DNA from 3 places in the Anaerobacillus sp. 1_MG-2023 genome. Region 2 is predicted to be linked to each of the others. Evidence: riboswitches for the same ligand, from Rfam matches in the RefSeq annotation. Region 2 holds a riboswitch; each other region holds the start of a gene.

What was found. A riboswitch is a leader RNA that binds a small molecule or an ion and turns the genes downstream of it on or off. The one in region 2 is predicted to bind S-adenosylmethionine.
Region 1: linked by a shared signal. The riboswitch ahead of Q4550_RS01245 (hypothetical protein) and the one ahead of Q4550_RS15655 (MetQ/NlpA family ABC transporter substrate-binding protein) in region 2 are both predicted to bind S-adenosylmethionine.
Region 3: linked by a shared signal. The riboswitch ahead of Q4550_RS11700 (2,3-diketo-5-methylthiopentyl-1-phosphate enolase) and the one ahead of Q4550_RS15655 (MetQ/NlpA family ABC transporter substrate-binding protein) in region 2 are both predicted to bind S-adenosylmethionine.

What each region holds. Positions count from the first base shown of each region.
Region 1 covers NZ_JAUORD010000001.1:227,049-232,324, reverse strand. The annotation lists gene Q4550_RS01255 (AAA family ATPase) at 1-989, shown strand, start outside; gene mcrC (5-methylcytosine-specific restriction endonuclease system specificity protein McrC) at 964-2,001, shown strand; SAM riboswitch class I at 2,116-2,218, shown strand; gene Q4550_RS01245 (hypothetical protein) at 2,318-2,641, shown strand; gene Q4550_RS01240 (DNA/RNA non-specific endonuclease) at 2,924-3,862, shown strand; gene Q4550_RS01235 (hypothetical protein) at 4,154-4,921, shown strand; gene Q4550_RS01230 (flavin reductase family protein) at 4,993-5,276, shown strand, end outside.
Region 2 covers NZ_JAUORD010000009.1:160,742-166,017, forward strand. The annotation lists gene Q4550_RS15635 (iron-containing alcohol dehydrogenase family protein) at 1-205, opposite strand, end outside; gene Q4550_RS15640 (alpha-hydroxy-acid oxidizing protein) at 218-1,321, opposite strand; gene Q4550_RS15645 (methionine ABC transporter permease) at 1,343-2,017, opposite strand; gene Q4550_RS15650 (methionine ABC transporter ATP-binding protein) at 2,007-3,041, opposite strand; gene Q4550_RS15655 (MetQ/NlpA family ABC transporter substrate-binding protein) at 3,063-3,869, opposite strand; SAM riboswitch class I at 4,039-4,147, opposite strand; gene Q4550_RS15660 (S9 family peptidase) at 4,257-5,276, opposite strand, start outside.
Region 3 covers NZ_JAUORD010000006.1:7,315-12,590, forward strand. The annotation lists gene Q4550_RS11680 (GNAT family N-acetyltransferase) at 1-341, shown strand, start outside; gene Q4550_RS11685 (acireductone dioxygenase) at 393-926, opposite strand; gene Q4550_RS11690 (methylthioribulose 1-phosphate dehydratase) at 978-1,601, opposite strand; gene Q4550_RS11695 (2-hydroxy-3-keto-5-methylthiopentenyl-1-phosphate phosphatase) at 1,564-2,262, opposite strand; gene Q4550_RS11700 (2,3-diketo-5-methylthiopentyl-1-phosphate enolase) at 2,259-3,458, opposite strand; SAM riboswitch class I at 3,553-3,662, opposite strand; gene Q4550_RS11705 (pyridoxal phosphate-dependent aminotransferase) at 3,746-4,918, opposite strand; gene Q4550_RS11710 (carbon-nitrogen family hydrolase) at 5,027-5,276, shown strand, end outside.

The DNA.
Region 1 (5,276 bases), on a different contig from region 2:
CAAAAACGCTCACTGATTTTCCTCTTGAAGGTGCTGAAAAAGTTCTTACAGTGATAGGGGATAATCGAGTGACCTATCCAGAAGCAAAAGATACTGGTTCTTTGGTAAAGGAAGCAGCTGCTTACACGTCAGAAAATATATTGTCGGAAGTTTTCATGGATGGAGATAAAGTACAAGATATACTTGAAACGCTGGATTATAAACAAAATATTATACTTCAAGGTCCTCCAGGCGTTGGAAAGACCTTTGTGGCAAAGCGTCTCGCTTATCTTCATATGGGAAAAAAGGATGAGAGTAAAATAGAAATGCTTCAGTTCCATCAATCATATTCATATGAAGAATTCATTCGTGGTTATAAGCCAGATCGAGAAGGTCGCTTTACGTTAAAGGATGGTATCTTCTATTCTTTTTGTCAGAAAGCGATTGAGTCTCCTGAAGAAAACTTCTATATGGTGATAGATGAGATCAATCGAGGCAATTTGTCTAAGATTTTTGGGGAACTCATGATGTTAATTGAGTCAGATAAACGCGGAAAGAAGTTCTCTGTAAAGCTTGCGTATAGTGATGGAGAAGAATCTTTTTATATTCCTAAGAACATTTATCTTATTGGAACGATGAATACAGCTGATCGCTCATTGGCACTTGTGGATTATGCATTAAGAAGACGCTTTTCATTTGTAGACGTAGAGACGGGGTTCGAAACAGGTGCTTTTCAGAATCACTTGAGAAAAAAGGGGGTTAGCCAGGGGTTTGTGGATAAAATTGTAACAGCTATGAATGATGTGAACGAGGAAATTGTAAGAGACGAAGCAAACCTCGGGAAAGGCTATGAGATCGGCCATAGTTACTTCTGTCCAACAGGTGAAAAAGTGGAAGATGAACAGAAGTGGTATGACCGTATCATACGTTTGGAAGTAGCTCCACTTCTTAGAGAATATTGGTTCGATGAGGAGGAGAAAGTGAATGAGCTCCTTGGCCGAATCAAGTAAAATCCCAATAAAGAACTTGTACTACATGCTCTGCTATTCTTGGGACCATTTGAGTGAAATAGGGGAGACAAATGTTGCTGGAGAAGATGATAAAGATTTACCTAACCTTCTTACTAGAATACTGATTGGTAAGTTACGCTCCCTTATTAAAAGAGGTTTTTATAGAGAATATGTAGAGCTTGAAGAGGAAGCATCGACTTTAAGAGGAAAAGTACTATTCAGCGAATCAATCGCAACAACTTCGTTCAAGCGCGGTAAGATGCATATTCTTTATGAAGAAATGAGCCATGATATTCTTCATAATCAATTGATTAAAGCAACACTTCTGCAATTAGTGAAGTTGAAAGAGTTGGACGATGATTTACGCAAAAAAGTTAGCAAATTAACGAGTTATTTTCATGAAGTGACGCCTATTAAGCTGAATCGTGATCTTTTTAAGAATATTAAGCTACATCGAAGCAATCGGCATTATCGATTTGTTCTTAATATTTGTCAATTTCTTATGGATTCAAGCCTATTAAATGAAGAGGGTCAAACAAGTCAATTTGCAGATTTCTATCGTGATCCAAGGGAAATGTCGATGCTATTTGAGAATTTCGTTAGGAACTTTTATCGAAATGAATTACCCTTTTATCAAGTTAGTCGTGAAACAATCTATTGGCAGGCTGAAGGAAATAATGATAAGTATCTTCCACGAATGCAAACGGATATTACATTGAAAAATAATGAGATAAAAATCATAATTGATACGAAATACTATCAGCATACGCTGACTTCTAATTATGGTTCTCAAAAAGTTCATAGCGGTAATCTTTATCAGCTTTATGCTTATTTAAATAATCAGCAAAGTTCGCTTCCAACTATGGGTATGCTTTTATATCCAGAGGTGAATCATACCTTGGATTTGAATTATCAAATTCAGGGTCACCGAGTTCAGGTTTGTACGGTCGATTTGAATATGGAGTGGAGGAAGATTCACGAGCGATTGCTGGAAATAATTAATAGATTTTAAATCTAATATATCGTGACAACTTATCTACTTGCGTGTATGGATTTTTTTTAGATATCTTCGAACGTCTTTTTTGACACTTATTACATTATTAAGTAAACTAATACCAACTAAATAAGGTTATCACGAGTGAACGAGAGTACGGGCTCTTTGACTTCACAGCAACCTGCCAGGCGGTAAGGTGCTCCAACCTGCAAAGCATGGCTTTGAATGATAACGCACGGATAGCGGAGGCTCTTTGTTGCATTCATTTGCGATGAAGGGCCTTTTTTGTTCATTTGTTGAATACCTTGTTTATAAGGATAAGGGGGATGAGTTTGTGAACGTAAATCGATTTGCACGAAGCGTCATGGCGAAAAGTTATGATGGTGAAAGTTTTTTATTACACGTGGCAGAAGTCATGGAACGTCAACTGAAGGAGTGGAATGAAGCGTATGAAGTGATCGTGATGAAGATGATCGACTACGAGGTCACTGTTAAAAAGGAAAACCGCTCTTATGAACTGTTGCTTACGGAGGTTGCATTGCTTTCGCTACAACAGAAATCCCCTTATGCGCTGGATCGATATTTGTGGCTGGAATTAGAGAAGCAGGGGCTTCAAATTGTGAGAGGAAATGGGGATTATATTGAGAGTGTGATGTGAGCCAATGTTGATGGAAGAGGATTTTGCTAATTCATTTTGATGATTCGAAATCGTGGATGTTTGGGGATTAGACTTGGATGCTTTTAAGAATAAGCGGTAAAATTATTTTTGAAATGAATAGTGTATTTTTTCTGAATGCTTTTGAAGTTATTTAATGTGGTAAAATTAAACTATTAAAGTAATGGATAATAAAAGTGTTAGAAGAAATTATGGTTCCATTTTTACTCTTTCTTTTGATTTTTTTAACATTACGAAATTTCCCTATTATAGGAGCGTTCTAATATGAAAACGAAAATGAACTATTTCATCTTATTTTTAACGATCATTTTTATAGTTGGTTGTACCAATTTAGAAAAGGCATCCAATAAAGATGCAGAAACAAATACACAAGAAGTAAGTACAGTTGAAACAAATGAAAATAGTGAAAAAGAAGAATCGAACACTACGGTTGTTGATGAGCCAGTAGAAGAGGAAACACCAGACCCAACAGAAGATGAACAGTTCTCAGGATACGAACTTATTGAAGTTGATGGTGGAGATTTGTCTGGACATCGAGAACCTAACGTCGTCGTTGATATTGGGTACGGTGACCGTGAATATTGGGCATTTACGAATGAATACGGACAACTCGTACGTGTCGTTGCTGACGAAATCATTCTACAAGATGATGGTAACGAACCTGTATTATCGTCTGGCAGGTACTATTCTGATGAGGCAAAGGTTCCGGGCGTCGAAAGTGACGTGTTAGACGAAGGACATATTATTGCTGATTCTCTCGGAGGGGTATCGAATGCTTATAACATTACCCCACAAGAGAGTACACTTAACCGACATGGTGATCAAGCTTATATGGAAGACGCGATCCGTAGCGCAGGTGAAGCTACGGATTTCGAAGCCATTATCACCTATTCGGATACGGAAAAGCAGATACCTTCAAGTTATCAGTACACGTATACTTTGAACGGAAATGAGATCGTTGATACATTTGATAATGTGAACCCTGATGAAGTCAACGCATCACTCGGATTAACTGAGAGCGAGCCTGACGATTCAACGCCTTCAGACACAGAGGGTGATATTTCTAGTATTGATACAAATGGTAATGGACAAGTGACGATTAAAGAAGCAGAGGCAGCAGGTTATAGTATGCCGATCATGAGTGATCATTGGTTATATCCTTATATGCGTGATAATGATAACGACGGTATGGTTGGTGAATAAGAGTCTAATCGCTTCGCCGGGACGGTTCTTATGATGCGATATTTCGAAAAAAGGTAGAGGAGCATTAATTATTAGTATAATTGATGCTCCTTTTATTTTAGAGATGGGATCGATAGAACCGTCCCGATGATTTCAGGCTTGGTTGTATTTGAAGATGGGGCTTTTTCGTTTGATTTAGTAGTGGAACAGGAAGAGAATGAGGTTCTTTATAAATGGATGAAAGAGATATGGGAATATCGATTGCATGAGCATTTTAAGAGGAATGCGAAATAATAGAATAGGTGATGGAAAATGGGGAAACGTTTGAAAGTTATTAACGATTATTCGGAAGTTGGGAAATTAAAGCGTGCAGATTTGTTTGGAATTATATTTGTTGCAATTCTTCCTTTTTTTTTATTATTTGGTAATACTTATATCTTCTTTGGCGTGTCATTTATTGGATTATTCATCAATTGGATTATACAAAAAAGAGAAAAAAAACTTTATGAAAAAGATAAACCCTATTTATACTCACAATATATTGTAGCTACATTTACTGTTTACTTTTTAATATTAATATCATCATTTTTTTTAGTATTTAAATTGCAACTACTAGTAAATATTATGCTTGTTTTAACACTATATATATATTTGTTTTTAGTAGTTGCTTTAATTTACTATTTTTTTAATTGTTTATATGTTTTGGAGTTAAAGCGAGTTTTTCCATTCGAAGGCTCTAATAAAAGCGACTATTCTCCATCTATGCGAGAATTGTCTAGGTATATAGACTTGGATACTCAAAAGAAATACTTTACTATTGTATTAATTGAAATAAGTGTTTATATTGTATTATCTGCATTTGCTCTCGGTTTGTTTTTAAAAAATCTTCATGTTCTAAATTTTGAACCTTTACCTTTTATCGGTAGTTGGGTTGAAAATCAAACCTATTTAACAACATTTAATTTGGTTAGTCTATTTTCTGTAACTTTTGCAATTTATACTATTACATTTCCTTGGAAAAATCGAGTAAAGTTTAAAGCAACAGAAGCTAAAAAGGAGAAGGACTCAAGTTATTTTTAAATTAGCTCCATTTGTTATTGATAGTCTTGAAGTGTAAGCTAACTGCAAAAATACATAGAGGAGTGAAACCAATGGATTTAACCCCTTCCGACCTAAAAACAAAAGACATCTACAAACTACTAACCGGCTCCGTTGTTCCAAGGCCGATTGCCTGGGTATCAACAGTGTCTGAAGACGGCGTTCATAACTTAGCACCATTCAGTTTCTTTACTGTTGCTTCCATCCGGCCTACCATTCTCGCGATCTCTATCGGACCAGGGACGGGGGAGCGTCAGGGTACGGAGAAGGATACGCTCGCAAATATCCGGACTCAAAAAGAGTTTGTCATCAATGTGGTGTCGAGCTCTCTTGGAAA
Region 2 (5,276 bases):
AACATTCACCACTGTACGTAGAATAAGCTACATGAAAGGCAGATAGATCCGGGAAATAATCTTGAGCCGCTGCCCACGATTGATGGCCAGAAATCACAAATACTTTTTGGAACTGCCCTTCTTGAAGTAACCGTGGTAATTCTTGAAGGATACCTGATCGACACTCATAATGTCCTGGCGTTGCTCTTACCTGAATTGATTCCATCTTTTCTTCCTCCTAAATCTGATGAACAAACTGATCATGAAGTTCATTTATTGAAGACACACCTGCTAATGACAATGAAATAAAAAGATCTTCCTTTAACTGTTGAATAACTTGTCGTACACCCGTTTCGCCATCTACAGCAAGTCCATAAAGATAAGGACGACCAATTAATACAGCATCTGCACCGAGCGCAAGTACTTTGACAATGTCAGATCCACGCCTAATGCCACTATCAAATAAAATCGTTAGCTCATTTCCTACTTCTTTTTTAATAGAAGGAAGTGCATCCAGCGAAGCAATACATCCATCAAGCTGTCGCCCACCATGATTAGAAACGACGATTCCTTCGATGCCATAATCAGCAGCTGTCCTCGCATCTTCTGCACTCACAATTCCTTTTAAGTAAATCGGAAGTGACGTGATCTTCTGTAAATACGCGATGTTATCCCAACTAAGAGATGGTTTGTAAAATACCTTCTTCATTTCATCTAAAAAGGTTGCGTTGTCTATTAAGCTCATTCGTTCACAGAACACTGGATCAGCTTCATAATTTGCGATGCCCTTACCGAGCAGAAATGGAGAATACCGATTTTCTCGATCCCTCTCACGATAGCCAAGCATTACCGTATCAATAGTAATCACAATCGCAGAATACCCTGCCTTCTCCGCTCGCTCGACAAGACTTTTAGCGAGCGCTGGATCATTCGGATAATACAATTGAAACCATCTCGGTCCATTACTTTCCGAAGCAATCTCTTCCATTGAATAAGACGAAACCGTACTTGAAAGAAAAGGGAGATTTTCCTTTGCAGCGGCTCGAGCTGTAGCAAGTTCCCCCTCTTCGTGAACAATGCCCTGCATTCCGATTGGCGCTAACATAATTGGGGCATCGTATTCGCATCCATTCAAAAGTACTTTCGTCGAAAGGGTAGATACGTCGCTTAAAAAACGAGGAACGATTTTCCACTTCTCAAACGCCTTGCGATTTGTCCGAAGCGTTTCCTCTGCTCCTGCTCCACTTTGTGCATAATCAAAAACTTCCTTAGCCATCTTTTGTTTCGCAACTTCTTCAAGCCGCTCAAACTGAACAGGAAAAGGCTCAGCAGATACTGTCATCACCAGTCAACCTCCTTTAACTTAATCCTTCTTCAAACGAGCGGAGAGAACATTCCCGAACGATTGGAGTCCCTGAACAAGGACAATAAGGAGAAATACCGTAACGTACATCACATCGACTTCATATCGCAAATGACCGTATCGATAAGCGAGATCACCAAGTCCACCTGCTCCAACGAGCCCAGCCATTGCCGTTGCCCCAATCAGTCCAATTGTCGCAATCGTTAATCCAAGAACGATCGATGAACGAGACTCCCTTACAAGAACATGCCAGATAATGTGTCTCGTTTTTACCCCCATTGCTTCATAGGCTTCTACTACTCCACGATCGACCTCAAGAAGAGCAGACTCCATCAACCTTGCGATATACGGCGCCGTAAAGACAACGAGCGGCACAATCACACCTTTTACTCCAATAGTTGTACCTGCAATCATTTTTGTAAAAGGTAAGATGAAAAACAGTAAAATGATAAATGGAATCGACCTGATCACGTTTATAGCCGCATTTAATATACGGAAAAGAACTTTATTTTCTAATGCTTTTTCAGGTCTAGTTAAAACAAGTAGCACACCAAGCGGGAGGCCAATCAACACTGAAATCAGTAGTGAGATCCCAACCATTTGAAATGTTTCAATAATCGCGTTCCAAATGTCTGCACCCCAAAGATCAATAAACTCCGATACCTTAGCTGACATGAGCTTCCACCTCCTGAACATAGCCTTCTACTACGACACCACTTTCCTCTAAAAAGGCAACGGCCCGAGCCGTCTCTTCCGCTTCCCCATCTAAATGAACGACTAGCCTACCAAAAGGCTGATCCTTCAGTTGTGTAATGTTCCCTGCTAAAATGGACGGGTACACGTCGAACTTCTTACTAACAAGCGCAAGAGCGGGACTACCTGATTTCTCCCCAATAAATGATAGATTCACGATCTGACCACGCTCTTTCAATCGCGACACAAGCGACTCTGGAAGCTCATCCTGAAATAACGACTGAACAAATCGTTTGGCCGTCGTTGTAGTAGGCTTACTAAAGATATCGATCACTCGCCCCTGTTCAATCACCTTCCCGTTCTCCATCACAGCCACTTCATGACATATTTTCTGGACAACATGCATTTCATGCGTAATGAGTAAAATCGTGATTCCAAAATCACGATTGATTTGTTCCAATAAAGATAGGATTGATTCTGTCGTATCTGGGTCAAGGGCACTCGTTGCCTCATCGCATAAAAGCACTTCAGGTTCATGAGCAAGCGCACGGGCAATCGCCACACGCTGCTTCTGACCACCTGATAGCTGGGAAGGATAAGCATCCCGCTTATCTGATAACCCAACGATACCTAAATATTTATCAACTCGCGCTTCAATCTCTTTTTTACGAAGGCCCGTAAGCTTCAGCGGGATGGCAATGTTTTGATACACGGTGCCTGTTTTCAACAAATTAAAAGACTGAAAAATCATCCCAATACGCTGTCTTGTTTTTTGAAGCTTTCCAGTAGACAAAGAAGTGAGCTCAATGTCATTGATAAATACCTTTCCATCTGTCGGTCGCTCCAGAAGATTCACCATTCGGACAAGCGTGCTCTTTCCTGCACCACTATAACCGATGACGCCATAGATGCTTCCTTTCTCAACTTCTATGGAAACATCATCAACCGCCTTCGTAATCCTCTCACCGCTTTTATACGTTTTCGTTATATTTTCTAATCGAATCATCGTGCTCACTCCTCTTTCGAATTACCAGGATGCAACTACAGAACCGTTAAATTCGTCCTGGATAAATTGCTTCACTTCATCTGATTGATAGTAGTTCACTAGCTTTTGAATACGTTCATCATCTTTGTTCTCTGTTTGTGTTGCAATCACGTTCACCCATGGGGAATCTTCTGGTTCCATTTCAAGCGAATCTTCTTTCGGTACGCGTCCACTTTCCATTGCAAAGTTCGTATTAATTGCTGCAATCGCAAGCTCACCGAGCTGTCTTGGAATTTGTGAAGCTTCTAATGGAACAAACTCGAGATTGTAAGGATTCTTCTCAATGTCTTTGATCGTTGCTTTAACACCAACGCCATCTTTCAACTCAATAATGCCAGCTTGCTCAAACAACATTAGCGCTCTCGGTTCGCCTGTTGAATGGTTAGGTAAGCCAACTTTGTCGCCTTCTTGCAATTCATCAAGACTCTTATATTTGTCAGAATAAATTCCCATTGGAAAAGTAATCGTAGTTGCTACCTTGGAAAGATCGAGTCCTCTTTCTTTTACATAATCATTCAAATAAGGTTCGTGCTGAAATACGTTCGCATCCAATTCTCCTTCATCAAGGGCTGTATTTGGCATCACATAATCATTAAACGCAATCACTTCAATCTCAAATCCGTCTTCCGCTGCGAGTTCCTTCACCTTATTCATCACATCTTCATGCGGACCAGCCGTTACCCCTACCTTCAGTGGGTCATCTTCTGAACCCCCAGAAGCCTCATTCCCTGAACAACCTGCCAAAAAGACTAAAATAAGTGCACCAAATAGATACAATGATTTCTTCATTTCTCAATCTCCTTTAAAATTCATATAGTAATGTAAAGCGTTTTAGCACTAAAACATAAAAGCGAAAAAGTACTTCGACCTGCTAAAATCCCCTCCCAATAAAAAAACTCCCTCTGTAAAGTACAGAGAGAGTAGTATCATTTCATCATTATCAGCAGTGCTGAACTCTCTCTCATCTTTCAAACGATTGCTCGTTTGCTGGAATTAGCACCTTTCTCACGAACTGAGATGGTTGCTGGGCGTCACAGGGCCAGTCCCTCTGCCACTCTTGATAAGAGTTTTCAATATTATTTAACTATTTTCAATAGTATAGTATCTTTCTCGAAGGGCGTCAAGGGAAGATCTCAAAAAGTGCCTGTCACCGCCCGATATTTGTCGAAAGATTTCTTATTGCCTTCCTTCTAGGTAATTGTCGAACCAGTTTCCTAGATGCTTAAGTCGTTCCACTCGTAGTTCTGGATGACCGCTTCTTGATAAATTATGATCAGAATCTGGGAATCTTACAAACATCGTTTCCTTCCCACGATGCTTTAAAGCCACATATAACTGCTCTCCTTGCTCAATAGGGCACCTATAATCATTTTCGCTATGAAGAATTAAAAGTGGGGTTTCGATTTGGTCCACATACTTAAGCGGTGAATGATGCCATAGCTTAGCAGGGTTTTCATCTAAATCACTTCCAACTTCCCACTTTGTGAAAAAGTATCCGATGTCACTAACACCATAGAAACTTTGCCAATTCGAAATGGAGCGCTGGGTAACCGCTGCTTTAAATCGATCGGTTTTCCCAACAATCCAGTTCGTCATAAAGCCACCGTAGCTGCCTCCCGTCACGAAAAGTTGAGCTTCATCAATAAAGGAATACTTGTCCAACGCGACATCAACACCCGCCATCAAATCCTCATAATCACCCCCACCATAATCTCCTCGGCAGCCATTTACAAACTCTTGTCCATAACCCTGACTACCACGTGGATTCGTATAAAGGACAACATATCCTTTTGCTGCAAGAAGCTGAAATTCGTGCATAAATGAATTACCATACATCATATGCGGTCCACCGTGAATTTCAAGAATAAGGGGATGTCCCTGATCTTCCTTAAAATCCTTTGGCTTCATGAGCCAGCCCTGAATCTCCAAACCGTCTTTCCCAGCGTATGTAAACATTTCTGGTTTGGAGAGATCCAAGCTTTCGAGAACATCAGCATTTGATTGAGACAAACACTGTTCATTTACTCGATCTCCATGAAACGTAAGCGTATAAATATCGCCAATGTTAAGTGGATCACTAATCGCAATAGCCGCTTCTTTCGCGCCTGGCAAGTAGTGAAATGCGTAATGGTGCCTGTCACCACCCGTTATTTGTCGAACCGTGCAATCTTCTCCGACAAAATAAACACCAGTGTT
Region 3 (5,276 bases), on a different contig from region 2:
CAGTCGAAGAAGGGGAAATAATAGGATTTGCGAATGGCGGAAAAAATAGATCGTCTGCTTACAAATTCGACGGAGAGCTTTATGCGATATACCTTCTTGAAGAAGCACAGGGAAAGGGAGTTGGCAAACAACTCCTGTGCTCGGTAGCTAAACATCTTAGAAGCGAATCTTATCAGTCTATGCTTGTCTGGGTACTGAATGGAAATCCCGCTTCTCAATTCTACGAAAGTTTTCATCCACTTCAAATTGCCGTGGAAGAAACAGAAATTGCAGGTAAAACATTTAAAGAAACCGGCTATGGTTGGAAAGACCTGAATGAATTAATTGGATATTGTAGCTAAAGGTATTGAAGAAACATCAAAATGAGGTCCGTGATTGCTCACGGCCCTTTTTCACTTCACACTTTCTTTTTCTTCATATGGATGGGCTACCCAGCCTGATGGATCGATGAAAAGGCGTACGGCTACAACTTGCCGATCATCCATTAATGTAAAGAAGTGTGGTGTATCAACCGGTACAGAAATCACGTCACCCGGATCGAGCTCAACGTCAAAATACCCCACGCTACCTTTAATGATAAAAATCCCATGTCCCGCCGTTATCGCTCTTACTTCGTCCTCAGTATGCACATGAACCTGTTCAAATTTTTTCAGAATCTTATCGAGATCAGGCGTTTGTTCAGATAGTGCCACCACATCCCAGCTTCCATATCCATTTCGCTGAGCTAGAGAACGAATGTCATCATCAAATACACTCAGAATTTCATTTTTCTGTCCCTCTGTAACATGACAATTTCCCTTAAGAGACGTCGGTAACTTCTCAACATCCCAGTGTTCATATAACACTCCTTCATTCTGAAGGAATGCCCCTACTCGATCTTGACCATCAATAACTTCATTTGTATTTCGTATTTTAATTACTGCCATTAATGCTTCCTCCTCTTTTTGTTAAGCTAATGAAATTTTGTTGAATACTGATCAACTTACAATTGCTTGAAAACTTCGTAACTTAAGATGATATTCAAAAAGGAATTCAAATGCTTCCAGGTACTTCTTTGCTTCAAAACCATTACGTCCCCATACCGTAATCCCATGGTTTCGCATCAAAATGGCTTTCGTATCACTCTTAAGCACGTGCACCACATCTTGAGCTAGTAGAGAAAGATCAGCTGAATTCTCGATAATTGGTACTCTCACTTTGTCATTCTGTCCCCATAAACCAAAAGCTTTAACTAACTCCAGTCCTTGAAACGTTACTTCTCCTTCTCCGGCAAAAAGTTCAGATATAACATTGTTTTCAACCGTATGCACGTGCAAGCAACAGCCTGCATCTGTCTTGGAATAGATCGCCTGATGAATAATGGTCTCTGCAGATGGTTTCAATAGAGTCTCTTCAATTGGCTGCCCTTGTCTATCGACTAGAATGAAATCTTCTTTTGTTCGTTTCCTTTTATCCTTTCCACTAGCCGTTACTAAAAATTGAAGCGGCGAATCACTTACTTTAATTGAAAGATTTCCACTTGTTCCACGGAACCAATCTCTTGCTGCTAATTCATCTTTAATATCAGCAAGTTCGTTCCATCGATTCTCTACTTGGCACATGATTCTCCCCCCTTTCTTCAGCTAACTTTTCGACGATATCATCAAACGTTTCAAACAAAGTGGCTGGAATGCCAAGTTCCTGACACTTCTCTGCTAAATAGTCTCTAGCAAACACAAAATCTGCTTGCTTTGAAGCTTCTAAATCGGTAATAGAATCTCCAATCACAATTTTTCGGTTAGTCTTTTTATCAAAACGATTTAATATACCTGGCTTGCAACAACCGCAATCTTTCGTACAATCGTCTTCACAGGCATACGGCCAAGTTATTGAGATGGTATCAGTAGTAAAATCACTACCATTACAGAAGATGTTTTCTTCTGGAATACCAAATGGGATAAGAAGGGGGTAAACAAAGAAATCGATCCCTCCACTGACGATATAAAGCTCGATCCCTTCTCGCCTCGTATAGTCTACGAATTCGCTAAAACCATGTCTGATTTCAGTTGTAGCTACTAAATAATCGAGTAATTCCCTTTTCAATTTGGAAGGAATCAAGTGAAACATCCTTCCGACTCCTTCACGAATGGAAATATTTTGGGCGAGAACATCATCTTTTATTTGCTCCCACTCTTTTGGAGCAAATCGTTTCATCAGAGAAACGATATTATCACTTTTCGTAATGGTGCCATCAAAATCGCAAAAAATAATCGGCTGCTTCATCGCACTACCTCCCCGCTTCCCCACTTTGTAAGAGCCTGATGAAGTTCCTCACTATTTTGAGAGGCCTGTTCAAGAGGTTGCTCTGTTAAAACAGCTTGAATGGCATCTCGGAAAGCTTTTCCGCCTGCAGCTGCTCCACCGGGATGCCCGTGCACCCCGCCTCCCGCATTAATCACACTGTCTATACCGAAATCTTTTATAAGGTACGATACTAGTCCAGGGTGAATGCCCGCTGAAGGAACTGGAAAAGTCCTATTAAGCTGACTTTTTCTCGTTAAGGATTCTGCTGTTGCGAGCGCCTCTCCTCGATCAAGCGCTACACTCCCGTAAGGCGAAGGGAAAAGGGAAAAATCTGCCCCAGCAGTTCGAAGCAACTTTCCAAGTAATAGGGAGTAACTTACCCCATTTGTGCTTGAGGCTGCCATTGCACCTGCGAAAGCGGGATGTGCCATGATTGGAACCGGAATATCCGGGTCCTCTGCAAGTGATTGCAATGCATCTAGTCCATATGTAAAAACATTAAACAGAAGCGCATCTGCTCCTAATTCCACAGCAAGCTTTGCTCGATCACTGAGGTTTGCCGTTCTTCCTGTTAAATTCACAGCGTAACGCGTTCGTTTTCCTGTCAATTCAGCCGTTTCATCAAGAACTTCTCGTAAGGCGGGTACTCGCTTTTCAAGAGGGGTTAACTCATTTTCAAAAAGAATTTCATCATCCTTCACAAAATCGACTCGACCAAGCGCCTGCTGTTTCATTTGTTCTTGCAATTCGCCTAACGGTTTTCCAATAACTCCTTTGAAAATACTCATAACGAGCGGTCGATCGTATACTTCTGTAAGATTCCGAATGCCGTCTATTCCATATGCTGGACCTGGGAACTGATTTAGTAATCCTTCAGAGAACTCTAAATCAATCAGCTTAATTTCACCATCAAGTGAAAGCTTACCAATGACTGTTGTTAAAATCGCAGGTAGATCCGCACTGAAATTGATGGTCGGGTAAGCAATCGCGATGATGCCCAGTTCCCCTTTTTCCTCTACGTGAACGACTTCACCCTTATGCTTCTTTAACTGCTCTTTTTCTAATAACGGTAGATTGGTCCAAGTCCCAATCGTTAATCCAAGGGCAATCGCTTCAGCACGCTTAGATAATTGTTGATCATTCTTAACAAGGTAAGTTGCCACAAGACGACTCATCATGCTCATTCCTTTCCATCGCGCTAGTTCTCAATCTTTGATCATACAAAAAAGACCCCTTCACGAGGAAGAGGTCTTTATCACCATGCTCTTCCTCTTATCTTCCAGCTTTTGCTGCGAGAATTAGCACCGTGTCTTCAAGTAACCTTGAAAATCGGTTGCCGGGCTTCAAAGGGCTCGTCCCTCCACCTCTCTGGATAAGAGTATGCAACTATTCGTTTAAGTAATTGATTCGAATTATGCCAGACGTAGTAAATCCTGTCAATCTATTTTTTTACTTTTCTGAATCAAAAGAGATGAAGGGATTTAATCCGTTCAACTGCCTCCCTGAGTTTTTCTTCGGAAGTTAATAAGCCTACTCTCACATAGCCTTCCCCATACTCTCCAAAGCCGTTCCCAGGTGCAACAACAATTTGAACATTTTCAAGCAAGTAGTCCGCAAACCCCTCTGAAGTAAATGATTCAGGTACTTTTAACCAGGCAAAAAATGATCCCGCGGGAGAGGTTACATCCCAGCCAATATCATGAAGTCCCTGTATCAAAACATTCCGTCTAGATTCATACGTTTGGCGAAGATCCTCAACACATTTCTGTGAACCTAGTAAAGCTTCTGCAGCTGCTTCTTGCACTGCACTAAACAAACTAACGTAGAAATGATCCTGAAGCAGGTTGATGCTTTCCACTACAGATGGGTTTCCGACAGCGAACCCAACACGCCATCCTGCCATATTATACGTTTTGGAAAGAGTATAAATCTCAATCCCCACATCTTTAGCACCTTCTGTTTCTAAAAAGCTTTGAGGACGCTCTCCATCGAATCCGATTGCTCCATAAGCAAAATCATGAACGACACAGATGTCATTGACATCCGCAAACCTAACCGTTTCATCAAAAAAACTTTTCGTTGCTACAGCAGCGGTAGGATTGTTTGGATAATTTAAGAACATGAGCTTCGCTTTTGCAAGAGCACCCTCAGGAATCGCGCTATAATCTGGCAGAAAATCATTTTCTTCAAGTAACGGCATCATTTGCATATCCGCTTCAGCCATTGCTACTCCAGACCAGTAATCAGGGTATCCGGGATCCGGAACAAGTGCCACATCACTTTTATTTAACAAACATTGACTCACTTCTACAAGGCCCGCTTTTCCACCAAATAGGACGGCCACCTCCTTCTCTGGATCAAGCTCAACACCAAACTCTCGCTTATAGAAATCAGCCGCGGCTTGTTTCAGAAAGGGCTGTCCCCTAAATGGCGGATACTTGTGGTATGCAGGGTTTTCAGCTGCCTGCTGCAAAGACTCGATAATATGAGCAGGCGTCGGCTGATCAGGGTTTCCTTGTCCAAGGTTAATAATGTCATATCCCGCCTCTACATAACGGTTCACTTTTCCAGCAAGCTTCGCAAAGAATTGTTCTGGTAAACGTTTAAGTGCATCTGAAGTTTGAAATTGTTTCAAATGGAATCACATCCTGTTAAAATTTTCGAGAAATTCTAATAAGTTATGTTATCTTGGATACACAACCATGTAAAGGTCAACTTCTAAACATGTAAGGAGGACAACTCAATGAAAAACCTTGCCCTGTTGCAATTTGATATTGCTTTCGGCAATCCAGAAAAGAATTTCTCTAAAGTTGAAGAGCTTGTTTCTAAGGCGGTGAGTGACAAACCAGATATCATCGTTTTACCAGAATTGTGGTCCACAGGTTATGATTTATCTCGCCTTGATGAAATTGGAGATACTGATGCAGAAAAGTCGATTGCTTTTCTATCTCGCCTCGCCAAAAAGAACGACGTAAATATTGTCGGGGGCTCCA